3 regions of the Microbacterium sp. NPDC059771 genome follow, and region 2 is predicted to be linked to each of the others. Evidence: predicted binding sites of a transcription regulator. Region 2 holds the regulator's gene; each other region holds the start of a gene.
What was found. Region 2 encodes LexA, which represses DNA repair genes until DNA is damaged. Its sites were predicted from a motif close to TCGAACANNTGTTCGA; they were not measured.
Positions count from the first base shown of each region.

Region 1: the regulator LexA is predicted to act here: its motif matches at 2,417-2,432, upstream of ACFV3I_RS04125 (DUF222 domain-containing protein).
Region 3: the regulator LexA is predicted to act here: its motif matches at 3,618-3,633, upstream of ACFV3I_RS17765 (DUF222 domain-containing protein).

Region 1 is NZ_JBHWHK010000001.1:849,953-855,623, reverse strand. Features, by position in the region: gene ACFV3I_RS04135 (siderophore-interacting protein) at 1-245, shown strand, start outside; gene ACFV3I_RS04130 (ECF transporter S component) at 398-967, shown strand; gene ACFV3I_RS04125 (DUF222 domain-containing protein) at 1,015-2,385, opposite strand; gene ACFV3I_RS04120 (HIT family protein) at 2,578-3,081, shown strand; gene ACFV3I_RS04115 (carbohydrate ABC transporter permease) at 3,188-4,123, opposite strand; gene ACFV3I_RS04110 (carbohydrate ABC transporter permease) at 4,125-5,030, opposite strand; gene ACFV3I_RS04105 (ABC transporter substrate-binding protein) at 5,060-5,671, opposite strand, start outside.
Region 2 is NZ_JBHWHK010000003.1:208,900-214,570, forward strand. Features, by position in the region: gene metE (5-methyltetrahydropteroyltriglutamate--homocysteine S-methyltransferase) at 1-1,886, shown strand, start outside; gene lexA (transcriptional repressor LexA) at 1,942-2,634, opposite strand; gene ACFV3I_RS18345 (LysM peptidoglycan-binding domain-containing protein) at 2,923-3,291, shown strand; gene ACFV3I_RS18350 (histidinol-phosphate transaminase) at 3,326-4,420, shown strand; gene hisB (imidazoleglycerol-phosphate dehydratase HisB) at 4,417-5,034, shown strand; gene hisH (imidazole glycerol phosphate synthase subunit HisH) at 5,031-5,666, shown strand.
Region 3 is NZ_JBHWHK010000003.1:92,629-98,299, forward strand. Features, by position in the region: gene ACFV3I_RS17755 (sugar-binding protein) at 1-484, shown strand, start outside; gene ACFV3I_RS17760 (MFS transporter) at 637-1,884, opposite strand; gene ACFV3I_RS17765 (DUF222 domain-containing protein) at 2,212-3,588, opposite strand; gene ACFV3I_RS17770 (alpha/beta fold hydrolase) at 3,691-4,431, shown strand; gene ACFV3I_RS17775 (ABC-F family ATP-binding cassette domain-containing protein) at 4,477-5,671, shown strand, end outside.

The DNA of each region.
Region 1 (5,671 bases), on a different contig from region 2:
GCCCCCACGACGCGGCGCCCGGTGCTCTCGCCCTGGAGGCGCTGGGCCGGAGCGAGCTTCCGAGCGCGCCCTTCCACGCCTATGCGGCCGGGGAGCAGTCGCTGGCCTCCGGTGCCCGCAGGCTCCTCGTCGGCGAGCGCGGCGTGGACAAGAACGCCGTGAGCTTCTGCGGGTATTGGAAGGTCGGCGCGGCGTCGCCCGCGTCGAAGGCCGCCCGCGAGGCCGCGTCGGAACCCCTCGCATGAGCGCTCAGGATACGGCCGACGGCGCACCCGATCACGCGAAAGCGCCGGAAACTACGGACGGCGCACCCGATCACACGAGCGCGCCGGAAGCTACGGATGGCGGACCCGATCACACGAACGCGCCGGAACCCGCGGACCTCGGTACCCCTCGCATGAGCGCGCCGGACGGCGGTGTCTCCGGCAGGCGGCGCTTCCGGTTCCCGACGGCGCTGCTGCTGACGTGCGCCGCGCTGGGCGTGGCCGGCGGGCTGCTGCTCGCTCCCGCGAACTGGGTGTCGACGATCCTGTTCCCGGGGCTGCCGTTCGTGAGCGTCGCTCTCGCCGGCCTGTGGCTGCTGCCGTCGGTGATCGCCCTGCGCCTGCTGCGCGCGCCGCTCGTGGGTCTGCTGGTCGGGTTGCTGGCCGGGCTCGTGATCGTGCCGTTCTCCGGGTACGGCTTCGGCAGCGTGGCGACGAACCTGTGGTGGGCGGCCTTCACCGAGCTGCCGTTCCTGTTCGTGATGTGGCGCTACTGGGGCACGTGGCTGCACTACGTCGGGGCCGTGGTGGTGGGGGTCGTGTATCCCCTGCTCGCGTGGGCGTCGTTCGACCTGGGCGGTTTCACCCTTCCGGTGCAGCTGCTCTTCTTCGCGATCACACTCGCGAGCTGTGTCGCCGCCACCGCCCTCGGCATCCTGATCGCTGATCGCCTGCGCGCCGCCGGAGTCGGCCGCAGCCGCTGACCCCGGCTCGACGCGACTCGAGCCCACCCCCACCACCCGAACACCCGTCATGCGGCGATGTCGAAGCGGGCCCGCCCACCGAGCCGAGGCGTGCGTGCGGGGTCGATGTACCGCGGAGGCACGAACCACACCCTCGCCATCCCGCCGCCGCTACCACCGCCACCACTGCCGCGTTCGCCGCTGTCGATGTGGATGTCCCACCCGTTGTCGTGGATGCGATGGTGACACGTCTCGCACAGCAGCACCCCGTTGGACAGATCCGTCGGCCCGCGGTCGCGCGACCACCACCGGATGTGATGCGCCTTCGTCATCTCCGGCGGCAACCCGCACATCGCACACCCCCCGTCTCGCTCCACCAGCGCCAGCCGCTGCGCCCGGGTGAACAACCGCTTCTCCCGCCCCCAGTCCAACACCTCACTGCCCCCGCCGAGCACACACGGGATCACCCCGCCGCCCGCCGCCATCCGCCGCACCGCCCCGACGCTCACCGGCTGATCGATCCCGTCCACCTGCGCCGACCCCGATCCCGCCTCCAGATCCCCCAGGCCCACCCGCACCACCACCGTCGCCCCGGCCAGCGGCAACCGCGACGCACACCCGAGCACGTGCCCCGCGAACGCCGACAACGCATCCGCCTGGATCATCGGCACTGTACGACGGTCCGCATCCGGAGCCCCCGCATCCGGCGCCTCCTGACGCGCCGCGAACGCTGCCGACACGAACCCCCGGATCGCCGCCACCACCGGCGCCGCCGTCTCCGCATCCAGCACCGCGTTCAGATGCACCATCCCGTCACGCTCGAACAGCGTCAACGACCGACGCGACCGCTGCTCCTCCGCCCGCGGCTCCACCCCATCCGGATCGACCCACGCCTCCGCCCGCACCACCAACCGCCGCACCTCATCCACCGACAACCCCGCCGCCTGCTCCACCAGCACCCGCTCGGCTTCCGCCACCCGAGCAGCACCCACGGCCACGCGGCACCGGTCGAGCATCGCGACGATCAGCGCGGCCGCCGGCGCACCGAGCGCACCCGCGGCCAACGCCTCCCGCACGCACGGGTACTTCGCCGGCAGTCGCTGCCCCAGGAGGTCGGCGCGCGGGGCCGTGGCCTCGCCCACCGCCACCAGTCGCGCCGCCTCTCCCGTCGAGACTCCGGTCGTCGCGGCGATCAGCCTCGCCGGGTTCCGATAGCCCTGCTGCTTCGCCAGGCTGCCGGCACCGAGCTCAGGCCGCGACTCCCGCGCGATGCCCGCTCCCACTGACACGTGCACCGCGTCGAGACGTCTCCGCAGCACGCCGATCGCGTCGTTCACCGCGATCAACTGCTCGCGGTTCAGGTCCATCGGATCGCCCGCGCCACCCCACGCGGCGTCGAGGCGGGACATCGCCTCGTGCAAACCGGAGAGTGTGGACATGCCCCGATTCTACCGTCGACGGCGGCGAGTTTCGTATCTTTGTTCGAATCGAGAACCGGGATATCGGGCTGTCGAGAGGGCCACCGACGCCCTCCACGAACCGCACGGTGGCGCCCGACGGAACGGGCTCGCAGACCACGCCCTCGCGACCCGATCGTCCCCGCCGGAGCACCCATCGATAGCATCAGCGGCATGGACTGGCGTGACGACCGCATCCGCTCCGCCGCGCGGGGAGAGAACCCGACGCTGCTCGCCGAACTGCCCGGCGGCTACGCGGTGATCGGCGATGTGCAGTTCCTCCCCGGCTACTGCGTGCTGCTCGGCACGGATCCGGAGGCCACCGCGCTGGCGGACCTGCCGCGGGAGGAACGGGTACGGTTCCTCGCCGCCGTCGACCTCCTCGCCACGGCCGTGGAGCACGCCTGCCGAGAGGTCGATCCGGCGTTCCGTCGCATCAACATCGACATCCTCGGCAACACCGACGCCTTCGTCCATGCCCACGTCTGGCCCCGCTACGAGTGGGAAGCGCCCGACCTGAAGTCCTGGCCCGTCTGGCGCTACGACCCCTCGAACTGGCACGACGCCGCCACCCGCCTCGGCCCGCAGCACGACGATCTCCGGGCCCGCATCACGGCCCACCTCCGACGCCTCGCCGCCGCCGACTCGATCTCGATCGCGCGCCGCCCCGCCCCCTGACGCGATCCATCCCCCGCTCCGCCCCTGTCGCGGCCTCACAAACGCACCCCGGACCACCCCGCCCGCCACGTCTCCGACCCCGCACTCGGACCATCGCGTCCTCGGGCTACTTCACACTCCCCTGGGTGAGCCCGCCGACGAGCCACTTCTGCAGGAACAGCGCGAGCAGGTAGATCGGGATGAGGCCGGCGAGGCTGGCGGCGGCCATCTGCCCGAACATCACCTCGCGGCCGCCCTGCATGAGCGCGATGCCGACCGGGAGGGTCTGCGAGTCGATGCTCTGCGTGAGCAGCAGCGGGATGAGGAAGTCGTTGTACGCGAGGATGAACACGATGATCGACACGGCGACGATGCCGGGCGCGGTGAGCGGGAGGATGACCGCCCACAGGGTGCGCAGCGGTCCGCAGCCGTCGATCTGCGCGGCCTCGTCGACCTCGAACGGGATCGCGCGGAAGAACCCGTCCAGCAGCCACACGGCGACCGGGGTGAGCAGCAGGCCCTCCACGATGCCGAGCCCGATCACGGAGTCCATCAGCCCGGCGGTGCGCACCAGCACGAACAGCGGGATGATCGCGACGATCGGCGGGGCGACGTAGGCGGAGACGATCAGCCCGAGGGTCTGCTTCCCGCCCGCGCGCAGCCGCGCCATGGCGTAGTTGGCGGGGATCGAGACGACGAGCGACACCAGCACCGCCACGAGCGCGGCACCGAGGGAGTTGCGCAGGTAGGTGAGGATGGGCCAGTTCTCGAACGCGCCGACCCAGTTCTCGAACGCGAGCCGCGAGGGCAGGATGCGGGTGGACAGGATGTCGTCCGGGCTCTTGAACGACATGCCCACCATGTACAGCACGGGCAGGAGGGCGAGCACGATCGCGACGAGGATCACGACCCACTTCACGACGGTGACGAGCACGGACGGGCGACCGGGGCGCGAGATGCTCGAGGTGCGGCTGCGGCGACGACGGCGGCGCGCGTCCGGCACGACCAGCGTGACGGTCGCGCTGTCGGAGGCGTGGTCGGAGGTGCGGAGTGTGAGCGACATGTCAGCTCTCCCTGTGCAGGCGCTGCCGGACGGCGTTGAGCGGCAGGATGACGATGGTGACCAGCACCAGGAACGCGATGGTCTGCGCGGCGGCAGCCCCCACGTCGAAGGTCTGCAACCCGGTGCGGTAGATCTCGAAGCTGCTGACGGTGGTGTCGAAGCCGGGTCCGCCGCCGGTCATGATGAACACCAGGTCGAACACCTTGAACGACACCACGAGCTTGAGCAGCAGCACGGTGACCAGGCTCGGCAGCACGAGCGGGAACGTGATGCGCCAGAACGTCTGCCACACCCCGGCGCCGTCGACCTGCGAGGCCTCGTACACCTCGGTCGGCAGGGTCTGCAGCGCGGCGAACACGAGCAGCACGCAGAAGGGCGTCCACTGCCACGCGTCGACCACGATCAGCGAGACCATCGCCGCCGGGCTCGAGCCGAGGAACAGGAACGGCTCGGCGCCCGGGCTGAACGACTGACCGATGTTGTTGAGCAGCCCGCCGGTGGGGGCGAGCATGAGCTTCCAGATCACGCCCGCCATCACGGGCGGCGTCATCAGCGGCAGCAGGAGCAGCACCCGGATGATCCGTCCGCCCTTGACGGCCGCGTCGAGCGAGAGGGCCACCACGAGACCGGCGACGAGGGCGATCAGGGCGGACGGGATCGCGAAGAGCAGCGACCTGCCGAGGGACGGGAGGGTGACCCCGTCCCCCAGCAGTGCCGCGAAGTTGTCGAACCCGACCCAGTCCGCGAACGGACGCCCCAGCGACGAGTCGGAGAACGACGCGACGACGATGTAGGCGAGCGGGTAGATCGCGATGATCACGATCGCGAGGATGGCGGGCGCCAGCAGGGCGCGGCCCGTCCACGACGCGCGTCGGGCGCGGCGCCGGGAGGCGACGGGTTGCGACATGAGCTGTCCTTTCGGGTTCGACGAGGCGATCAGTCGGCCAGGGACTGCCAGGTGTCCCAGGTCTGCTGCATCGCCTCTTCCGCGGTCAGGCTGCCCTGCAGCATGAGCGCGAGGTTGTCGCTGAGCGACTGGATCATCTCGGGGGCCTGCGGCGAGGTCGGCCAGGACTGCGCGTTGGGCAGCACCTGGGCGGCGACGGCCGACACCTCCGGCGCGAACTCGATGTACTCCGGGCTCTCCAGGGTGGAGGTGCGCGTAGGGTCGACACCGGAACCGGTCGTGGTGATCAGCTTCTCGTTCGTCTCCTTCGACGAGGCGAACGCGACGAACTGCTTCGCGAGGTCCTCGTCGCTGGCGTTCGGGCTGATGCCCATCGCCCAGCCGGCGTTCAGCGCTCCGGAGACCTTGCCCTCGGGTCCGACCGGCAGCGGCGCGACGCCCCAGCCGTCGACGATCTTCGACTGCTCCGGGTCCTGCGCGAACACGCCCAGGTCGGTCCAGAACTCGATCATGCCGACGGAGCCGGAGAGGAACTGCGGCAGCGCCTGCTCGAACCCGATCTCCAGCGGGCTGGGCAGCGCCGAACCGGAGGCATCGAGCATCGACTGTGCCGCGGCCACCGCGTACTCGGTGTCGAGCTG
Region 2 (5,671 bases):
CCAGCGACCGGCTCGTGCGCGAGGTCGCAGAGGCCGCTGCCGCAGGCTTCACGACCCGCCCGGTCGTGGTCGGCCCGGTCACCCTGCTGGCGCTCGCGAAGGCCTCGGACGACGCCCCCGAGGGCTTCGAGCCGCTGTCGCGCCTGGACGACGTGCTCCCCGTGTACCGGGAGTTGCTCGCCCGCCTCCGGGCCGCGGGAGCGACCTGGGTGCAGCTCGACGAGCCGGCGCTCGTGAGCGAGTCGCTCCCCGCCGACACCGCCGCCCTGGCGACCGCGGCCGAACGTGCACTCGCCGTGCTCGGGGGAGCGGAGGACCGTCCGTCGATCCTCGTCGCCGCCCCGTACGCGGCGCTCGACGCCGTGTTCCCGGTCCTCGCGGCCGCGCCCGTCGAGGCGATCGCGGTCGACCTGGTCCGTGGCGCTGTGCCGTCCGCGGCGGAGGGTCTCGCGGACAAGACGCTCGTCGGCGGCGTGATCGACGGGCACAACATCTGGCGGGGCGACCTGGCCGCGGCGTTCGCCACGCTCGAGCGTCTGCGCGACCTGGGGGCCGCGGCCGTGTCGGCCTCCACCTCGACCTCGCTGCTGCACGTGCCGCACGACGTCGCCGACGAGACCTCGCTCGACCCCCGCCTGGTGTCGTGGCTGGCGTTCGCCGATCAGAAGGTGCAGCAGGTCGGCGTGCTGGCCCGCGGGCTGTCGCACGGCCCCGAGGCGATCGCCGCCGAGCTCGACGAGGCCTCGGCGGCCCTGCGCGACCGGCTGGATGCGCCCGGCGTGCGCGACGGCGCGGTGCGCAAGCGGGCGCTGGTCGACGCCGACTTCTCTCGGGTGTCCTACGAGGAGCGGGAGAGTGCGCAGGAGGCCCTCGGCCTCCCGGTCCTGCCCCTGACGACGATCGGGTCGTTCCCGCAGACCGCCGACATCCGTCGCGCACGGGCGCGGTTCACGCGCGGTGAGATCCCCCGCGACGACTACGACGACTTCCTGCGCCGGGAGATCGCCGCGGTCGTGTCGCTGCAGGAGGATCTCGGGCTCGACGTGCTGGTGCACGGGGAGCCGGAGCGCAACGACATGGTGCAGTACTTCGCCGAGAACCTCGACGGCTTCGCGGTCACGGAGCACGGGTGGGTGCAGTCGTACGGCTCCCGCGCCACACGACCGTCGATCCTGTGGGGCGACGTCTCCCGGCCGGCACCGATCACGGTCGACTGGTCCGGATACGCGCAGTCGCTCACCGCGAAGCACCTCAAGGGCATGCTCACGGGGCCGGTGACGATCCTCGCGTGGTCGTTCGTGCGCGACGACCAGCCGCTGGGGGAGACCGCGAACCAGGTCGCCCTGGCGCTGCGCGAGGAGATCGCCGACCTCGAGGCGGCGGGCATCGCCGTGATCCAGGTCGACGAGCCGGCCCTGCGCGAGCTGCTGCCGCTGAAGAAGGCCGATCAGCCGTCCTACCTGGACTGGTCGGTGGCGTCGTTCCGTCTGGCGACCGGTGGGGCAGCACCGGGCACGCAGGTGCACACGCACCTCTGCTACTCGGAGTTCGGTGTCGTGATCGACGCGATCCGCGCGCTGGACGCCGACGTCACGTCCATCGAGGCCGCCCGCAGCCGGATGGAGGTCGTCGCGGACATCGCCGAGGCCGGGTTCGACCACGGCATCGGCCCCGGCGTCTACGACATCCACTCCCCGCGGGTTCCCGCGGTGGAGGAGGTGGAGTCCCTGCTGCGTCGCGCCGTGGAGGAGATCCCCACGCGGCAGCTCTGGGTCAACCCGGACTGCGGCCTCAAGACCCGCGGCTACGAGGAGACCACCGCGTCGCTGCGGAACATCGTCGAGGCCACGCGCCGCGTGCGCGCCGAGGTGGGCGCCTCGGTCTGATCACGTGACGAAGGCCCTCTCCGAGCGATCGGGGAGGGCCTTCGTCGTGTCCGGGTCAGACGGCTCGCAGCACCGCGACGACCTTGCCGAGCACCACGGCCTCGTCGCCGAGGATGGGCTCGAAGGCGGTGTTCCGCGGCAGCAGCCACGTGTGTCCATCGCGGCGACGGAGCACCTTGACGGTGGCCTCGCCATCGAGCATCGCCGCGACGATCTCGCCGTTCTCGGCGTCGTGCTGCGAGCGGACGACGACCCAGTCGCCGTCGCAGATGGCGGCGTCGATCATCGACTCGCCGGAGACCTTGAGCATGAACAGGTCGCCCTTGCCGACGAGCTGCCGGGGGAGCGGGAAGATCTCCTCGACCTGCTGGTCCGCGGTGATGGGCACGCCGGCGGCGATGCGGCCGACGAGGGGCACGAGCGCGGCGTCGCCGACGGGAGTCGTGACATCGGCCGGGTTCTCGGCGCCGGAGCCGGTGCCGGGCAGGTCGATCAGCACCTCCATGGCCCGCGTCTTGCCCGGGTCTCGACGCAGGTAGCCGCTCAGCTCCAGCTGGCCGAGCTGGTGCGTGACGCTGGAGAGCGACTTGAGCCCGACGGCGTCGCCGATCTCGCGCATGCTCGGCGGGTAGCCGTTCTGGGCGATGGCGGCCTGGATGACCTCCAGGATCGCCATCTGCTTGGGGCTGAGGCTCTTGCGACGGCGGGTCCGCGGCGCCTCCGACTCCGGGGCTGTGGTCTCGCTCATGATGCTCCTTCAGTGCGTGAGATCCGACGTCGCTCTTCGAATGTCGGTGGCCCGTGGTGGGGTGTCCTTGTCGAAACCGTATCCGAGAATCGCGCCGATCTGGAAGATCTGTTCGAGCGTGTCGGACGATTCGTGGACAGGGTTTCGAAGACAGCTTGACAGATGTTCGAACTCGAAGATATCTTCGGAACGTAGCTTCGCATTCACGGCTCCCGGCCGAGTCGCGGATGCGAACGCTACGCCAACCTCCCCGGGCCCTCGCGGCGCCGGGACAGTGAAGGAGCAGACATGAGCACCATCAGCCTCAGCACCGCGACCGCGATCTCCGCCACGGCCCGTCCGGCCACGCGGCTCCGGCTCACGGCTCGCGGTCGCGGTGTGCTGCTCGCGGTCGCGTCCGTCCCGCTCGCCGTCGGCATCGCCTTCGCGGCGATCAGCGGCGGCAGCGCCATCGCCTCCGGTGCCGACAAGCCCGTGGCCGCCGTCGAGACCATCACGGTCATGCCCGGTGACACCCTCTGGTCGATCGCCGGCTCGATCGCTCCCGAGGCCGACCCGCGCGACGTGATCGGCGACATCAGCCGCATGAACCTGCTCCGCGGCGGAGAGATCCAGATCGGTCAGGAGCTCGCGATCCCGGCGCAGTACGCGGAGTGACGCATGGCCGTCGGTGCCGCCTCGTCCTCTTAACATGGATAGGGTGACCCTCTCCCTCAACGATCTCCCGCTGCGCGACGATCTGCGCGGACTCACTCCGTACGGCGCACCGCAGGCACCGCTCCCGATCGCCCTCAACGTCAACGAGAACACGCATCCCGTTCCCGACGAGGTCGCCAGCGACATCCTCGACGACATCGCCGTGGCGATCCGCGACGTCAACCGCTATCCCGACCGGGAGTTCACCACGCTGCGGGAGGCGTTCGCGGACTACCTCGGTCACGGGCTCACGGCCGAGCAGATCTGGGCGGGCAACGGCTCGAACGAGGTGCTGCAGCACATCCTGCAGGCGTTCGGCGGACCGGGGCGGACGGCGTTCGGCTTCGCTCCGACCTACTCGATGTATCCGCTGATCGCGCAGGGCACGGGTGCGTCATGGGTCGCCGGCACCCGGCACCCCGACTACTCGATCACCCCGGAGGAAGCCGCGGCACAGGTGCGCGCCACCGACCCCGACGTGGTGATCCTGTGCTCGCCCAACAACCCCACCGGTACGCCGCTCGGGCTCGACGTCGTCGCGGCGGTCTACGAGGCCGCGCGCGGCGTGGTGATCGTCGACGAGGCGTATCAGGAGTTCGCACCGCATGACGCGCCGTCCGCGCTCACGCTCCTCGACGGCCGTCCGCGGCTCGCTGTGTCGCGCACCATGAGCAAGGCCTTCGCGTTCGCCGGAGCGCGCGTCGGCTACCTGGCCGCAGACCCCGCGTTCATCGACGCGCTCCGCCTCGTGCGGCTGCCGTATCATCTGAGCGCGCTCACGCAGGCCGCGGCGGTGGCGGCGCTGCGCAACGCCGACGTGATGCTCGGCATGGTCGAGGAGATCGTCGAGCAGCGCGATCGCATCACAGCGACGCTGGAGGCACTGGGGTACACGCCGCACGAGTCCTGGTCGAACTTCGTGCTGTTCGGTGGCGTGGCCGACCCGCAGGCCACGTGGCGGCAGTTGTACGACCGCGGTGTGCTCGTTCGCGACGTCGGCATCCCCGGCCACCTCCGCGTCAGCGCGGGCACCGAGGCCGAGACGACCGCGTTCCTGGACGCCCTGGCCTCGATAGGATCGGCATCATGACCACCCCCGCGAACCCCGCCCGCACCGCGCGTCGTGTGCGCAGCACGTCGGAGTCGACCGTCGAGCTGGAGCTGAACCTCGACGGCACCGGGGTGAGCCGCATCGACACCTCCGTGCCGTTCTTCGACCACATGCTGACGGCGTTCGCGAAGCACTCGCTGACCGATCTCACCGTCCGCGCCTCCGGTGACACGCACATCGACGCGCACCACACGGTGGAAGACGTCTCGATCGTGCTGGGTCAGGCCATCCTGGAGGCGCTGGGTGACAAGGCGGGCATCTCCCGCTACGGCGATGCGCTCGTGCCGCTCGACGAGGCGCTGGCGCAGGCCGTCGTCGACATCTCCGGTCGTCCGTACCTCGTGCACGAGGGCGAGCCCGTCGGTTTCGAGCAGCACCTCATCGGCGGGCACTTCACGGGCTCGCTCGTGCGTCACTCCTTCGAGGCCATCGCGTTCAACGCCGCGCTGACGGTACACGTGCGCGTGCTCGGCGGCCGTGACCCGCACCACATCGCCGAGGCGGAGTACAAGGCGTTCGCGCGCGCGTTCCGTCAGGCGAAGGCGCTCGACCCGCTCGTCGACGGCATCCCGTCCACCAAGGGGGCCCTGTGAGCGCGGCACCCCGCGTCGCGGTCTTCGACTACGAGTCCGGCAACGTGCACTCCGCGGTCAAGGCGCTCGTGGCCGCGGGTGCCGACGCGGTGCTCACGCGCGACCGCAGTGAGGCGCTCGAGGCCGACGGCTTCGTCGTGCCGGGGGTCGGGGCGTTCCAGGCCGTGCGTGATGCGCTGCACGCGCACGGGGGCGACGAGATCATCGGGCGGCGTCTCGCGGGCGGTCGCCCCGTGCTGGGCATCTGCGTCGGCATGCAGGTGCTGTTCGAGCACGGGGTCGAGCGCGGCCACGACACCGCGGGCCTGGGGGAGTGGCCGGGCGCGGTCACCGAGCTCAACGCTCCCGTGCTGCCGCACATGGGCTGGAACACGGTCGACCCCGGCGAGGACACTGTGCTGTTCCGCGGCATCGAGGAGGAGCGGTTCTACTTCGTGCACTCCTACGCGGCGCAGTCGTGGGAGCTCGACGTGATCCCGCCGTTCCCCCAGCCGGTGCTGACCTGGGCCACCTACGGCGATCCCTTCCTGGCGGCCGTGGAGAACGGACCGCTGTCGGCGACGCAGTTCCACCCGGAGAAGTCGGGCGAGGCGGGCATCCAGCTGCTGCGCAACTGGGTCACCAGCCTCTGAGCCCG
Region 3 (5,671 bases), 120 kb from region 2:
CGTCGTCTCCGGGCAGACCGAGATCTCCCAGACGGCGACCGAGGGCTGGAAGCCGGAGAACGCCCAGCGCCGCATGGACTCGATCCTCACGTCCAGCTACGGCTCGGAGACGCTCGACGGCGTCCTGTCCCCGAACGACACGCTCGCGCGCGCCATCATCACCTCGGCGCAGCAAGCCGGCAAGCCCGTCCCGGTCGTCACCGGTCAGGACTCCGAGGTCGAGTCGGTGAAGTCGATCATGGAGGGCGTCCAGTACTCCACGATCAACAAGGACACCACGCTGCTCGTGGAGCAGGCCATCAAGATGGTCGGCCAACTGCAGAAGGGCGAGGAGGTCGACGTCAACGACACCGACCAGTACGACAACGGCAAGAAGGTCGTTCCGGCCTACCTGCTCCCGCCGGTCATCGTGACCAAGGAGAACGCGGCCGAGGCATACGCCAACGTGCCGAGCCTCCTCGAGATCGTGAAGTCGTACCAGTAACACGATTCGCACCGCGCACGAGCCGTCCGTCCCTTCCGGGGCGGGCGGCTCGTCCGCATGGGGACCCGTGTCTGTCCGGCGCCCGCGTCACGGGGCTGTGTCGGTCGCGGCGCCCGTGACGCCAGCGCACCGGCGCCGATCACGAGGTCGCGTCACGAGGTGCGCGTCATGGAGGCGCGGGTGAGGAACAGGAGGGCGAGGGCGATCCCGGTGAGGGCGACCGCGACCCAGACCGGTCCGAGAGGTCCGGTGCCGGTCTCCAGTGCCGCAGCTCCGAGCACGGGGCCCGCGGCCGCTCCGACGTTCAGGGCTGCGGTCGCGGCGGAGCCGGCCATGGTCGGCGCCGCGGTCGCGGCGTACAGCACCCGTGTGACCAGGGTGCTGCCCACCCCGAACGACAGCACTCCCAGCACGAGCACGCCGGCCAGCAGAGCCGCGGGGTGGATCGCGAGGAGCGCGAACGCCGTCCAGCCGGCGAGCAGCAGCGGTCCGCCGATGCCGACCACCAGCCCGGGGTGCCGGTCGGAGAGTCGCCCAGCGACGGTCACACCGACGAACGACCCGACGCCGAACAGCACCAGGACGATCGCCACCCATCCCTCGGCCAGGTGCGCGGTCTCGGTCACGATCGGCGCGAGGAACGTGAAGGCGGCGAACGTGCCGCCGTTGATCAGCGCCGCGAGCGCCAGAGCGATGGCGACCGGTCGGGTGCCGAAGACGCGCAGCTCGGCACGCAGGGTCGGCGCGGCCGCGGGTGTGGGTGTGGGCGCGGGCGCGGGTGTGGGTGTGGGTGTGGGTGTGGGTGTGGGCGCTGGTGTGGGTATGGATGTGGACTCTGGCCGGTATGGAGCGATCACGCGCGCTGGGACGCCGCGGACGATCCCGAGGAGGGCGGGCACGCAGAGCAGCGCGACCGCCCAGAAGGTGGCGCGCCACCCCCAGGCCGCGCCCAGCACGGTGCCCGCGGGAACGCCCGCGACCGTGGCGACGGTGGTGCCGGCCAGGAGCACCGAGACCGCGCGCCCGGTCTGGCCGGGCGGCACCAGCGACGTCGCGGTGCGCAGGGCGACGGCGAGGAAGCCGGCGTTGGCGATCGCGCTCACCACCCGCGTGAGGAGCAGGACCTCGAACGACGTGGTGAGGGCGCCGAGCACGTGGCACGCGCCGAACGCGAGCAGGCACAGGAGCAGGGTGAGGCGAGGCGGCCATCCGCGCGCGAAGGCCGCCATCACCGGGGCGCCCACGACCATTCCGATCGCGAAGGCGGAGGTGAGCAATCCCGCTGATCCGACGGGGATGGCGAGGTCGTCGGCGATCGCGGGGAGGAGCCCGGCGAGCATGAATTCGGACGTGCCCATGACAAACACCGTCAGGGCGAGGGAGTAGAGGGCAAGAGGCATCGAGACTCCGAGGTGAGAGAGCAGAAGGGGTCTTCTGGTCACCACGGTCAGCCCGGTGCGACGGGTGCGACGGGGGAGCGCCCGCCTGGGGGCGGATGCGACGAGTCAGCGAGTGTCGGGGCTGGCGGTGCGACCGGCAGCCCCCGACCTGTCTGATTCGGGGCTCGACATGCTTCCACTCTAGGGGGAGGCGCACCCGCCGTACCTGCCGCGCTCGCCGCACCCGCCGCACTCGCTGCACCCACTGCTCGCCGCACCCGCCGCACTCGCTGCACCCACCGCTCGCCGCACCCGCCGGCATCGTCAATGCGCTCGCAGCCTCGCGACTCAGAACGGTGCCGCGCCCATGTCCGCACCCGCGTCCCATGCGCCTCCACCGGTCCCCGCGCCGCGGCCATCCTGCACACCCGCCTCCGCGAACACCACCGATGGCCGAGGCGGCGGGCGGTCGAGGTAGCTCCGTCCGGCCGGACTCGTCCACTCCAGAAGGCCGCCCGGCCGCTGCCGCACCTGCCACGGGGAGTGGTGCTTGAGGGTGTGGTGTCTGCGGCAGAGGGTCGCCAGGTTCCGGTGCTCGGTCTTCCCGCCGCGGGCCGCATCGTGGCTGTGGTCGAGGTCGCTCTTCCGCGCCGCGAGGCCGCATCCGGGGAAACGACAGCGCTGGTCGCGCGCTCGCAGGTGCCGGCGGAGCTCCTCGCTCGGCCGGTAGCGGTCGACCGCGAGCGTCGCGCCGCTGATCGGATGCGTCAGCACCCGGTCCCACCCCGCGGCGCCGCCGGTCAGATGTCGGGCGGTCTCCGCATCGATCGGCGTCTGACCGTCGAGCTCAGCCGGAGCGCCCACCGCCGTGGGGTGATCGTCACGAAGAAGGGTCAGCACAGGCACCGTCACCTCCACGCGCGCCCGCAGCTCGCCCAGCAGACCGTCCGCCGTGTCGTGGCCGGCCGGGGTGCCAGTCAGCACCAGATCGGAGAGCAGGTCGGCTCGCAGCTGGTCGACCGTGCGGGTGTCGGGTGTGGCAGGGGAGGGCTCGGTCGCGCCCCGCTCCGCGCGCGCGTTCTCCTGCTGTACGGCGTGAGCCATCTGCGACAGCCGGTCGAACATGCCGTGGACGAGTGCCGCCGGTCCGTGCATGCCCAGGTCGGCCATCCCGTCGCCTGCGTCTTTCACCCAGACCCGCCGCTGCTCGCGGGCGTCGCGGTGCCGTTCGGTGACCGTGCGCTCCTGGAAGCGTTCGGCGAGGCGTCGCACGAGCGGCCGCAGCCGGTTGGGCGAGGTGGTCTGCGCGAGGGCTACGGCGTCGTCGGCGAAGGCCGACCGCTCGGAAGCGTCGTGGAGATGCGCGCCCGCGTCGAGGATCGCGCGCGCGTGCGCCGCGCTGATCAGCCCGCGGCCCTGCGCCTCCCACACCGCGGGGAAGCGCTCGACCAGCCAGGACGCCTCGGACATGCGCCGTTCGACCGCGCGATCGCTCGCGCGCTGGGCCGCGCCGATCTCGGCGGCGACCGTGCGGATCGCCAGGTCGCCGTGGTCGGGGTGGCGCCCCTGCCGGGCGATGTCGACCGCGAGGCGCCCGGCCAGGGCCAGCAAGCCGTCGCGGGCGGCCTGCATGCTGCTCAGCGTCTGCTCCGCCGCGACCAGGCCCGCGACCAGCTCGGCGAGCATCGCCCGCTGGGAGTCGGTGGCGTCGAGCAGCGCGGTCATGACCTCACTCCATCACTGACCACCGACATTCGAACAAAGGATCGAACGAGTGTGGACGAAAGTCAGGTCACGGAAAGGTAACGGTCGTGGTTTACTGACGCGATGCTTCTCAACGTCGTCGAAGCCGGTTCGGGCGAGCACACGGTCGTGCTCCTCCACGGCATGATGGGCTCCGCCGAGAGCTGGCACCGCGTCGTGCCCGCGCTGACGGAGCGCGGTTTCCGCGTACTCGCGCTCGATCTCCCCGGTCACGGACTCTCGCCGCGCGATCCGCAGCTCACGATCGAGAGCGCGGCCGACGCGGTCGTCGAGACCCTGGTGCGCCTCCTCGAGCCCCCGTCCGCCACCCCCGGCCCGCCCCTGATCGCCGCGATGGGACACTCCTTCGGTGCCACGGTCCTCGCCGCGGCCGCCCCGCGACTCGAACCGGCGCTCGCCGTCTACGTCGACGCGGCGCTAACCCTGCAGGGCGGTCAGGATCGCGCGGCGCTGGTGTCGCAGTACGAACACGACCGGCGTGCACGCCTGTCGCCGACCGAGCTGCGCCGCGCGCGTCCGTTCTATTCGGTCGCCGATGCCGAGGCGGAGGCCCGCGCGGCCGAGCGGTTCGATGCCGCGACGGCCGCGTCCGTGTCGTGCGGCTCCGATGGGCACTGGAGCGCCGCACCGGGCTCGATCGTCGTCCGCGCCGACCCCAGCGCGTGGGTCACCGACGAGGACGCGCGCCGGTTCGAGCACGAGGGCGTCCGCGTGCGGAGCATCCCTGGCGCGGCGCACACCGTCTGGTACAGCCACTTCGACGTGTTCACCGCGGCGCTGCCGGAGCTCTTCGGCTCCCGCTGACGACAGGGCGGGCGGCCGGCGATCCGGGACTACCCTGGAGAGGACATGGCACATCTTCTCGGGGCCGAAGCCCTGCACCTCGAATACCCGACCCGCGTCGTCTTCGACTCCGTCACCCTCGGCATCGAGGAGGGGGACCGCATCGGGATCGTCGGCCGCAACGGCGACGGCAAGTCCAGCCTCCTCGGCATGCTCGCCGGCACCAAGGAGCCGGACTCCGGCCGGGTGACCGTGCGCGGCGGCACCCGCATCGGTGTGCTGACCCAGGCGGATACGCTCCCGGACGACCTCACGATCGGCGCGGCCGTGGTCGGCGACGTGCCGGAGCACGAGTGGGCGGGCGACGCCCGGGTGCGCGATGTGATCGACGGGCTGCTGCGGGAGCTCCCGTGGGACGCGCGGATCGGATCGCTCAGCGGCGGCCAGCGGCGGCGTGTGTCGCTCGCCAAGCTCCTGACCGGCGACTGGGACGTGATCGCGCTCGACGAGCCCACCAACCACCTCGACGTCGAGGCCATCACCTGGCTCGCCGGTCATCTGAAGAAGCGCTGGTCCCCGAACGCCGGGGCGCTGCTGGTCGTCACGCACGACCGCTGGTTCCTCGACGAGATCTGCACCGAGACGTGGGAGGTGCACGACCGCATCGTCGAGCCGTTCGAGGGCGGCTACGCGGCGTACATCCTGCAGCGGGTCGAGCGCGACCGCATGGCCGCGGCGACCGAGGCGAAGCGGCAGAACCTCGCCCGCAAGGAGCTCGCGTGGCTGCGCCGCGGCGCCCCCGCGCGCACCAGCAAGCCGAAGTTCCGCATCGACGCGGCCAACGAGCTGATCGCGGACGTGCCGGAGATCCGCGACAAGGTGTCGCTGCAGTCGCTCGCGGTGTCGCGGCTCGGGAAGGACGTGGTCGACCTGCTCGACGTCGGCGTGACCTACCCGACCGAGGACGGCGGCACCAGAACGGTGCTGAAGGACGTGGAGTGGCGCATCGCACCGGGGGAGCGCACCGGCATCCTCGGGGTGAACGGGGCGGGGAAGTCCACGCTGCTCGGGCTGATCTCCGGTGCCGTCGAGCCGACAGAGGGCCGGGTCAAGCGCGGCAAGACCGTGCAGGTGCGCACCCTCACGCAGCGCCTCGACGAGCTCACGCCGCACTGGAACGACCCGGTGCGCGTGGTGATCTCCGGGTTGCGCACCTCCTACACGCTCGGCGCCGGGTCGAAGGCGCAAGACCTCACGCCCG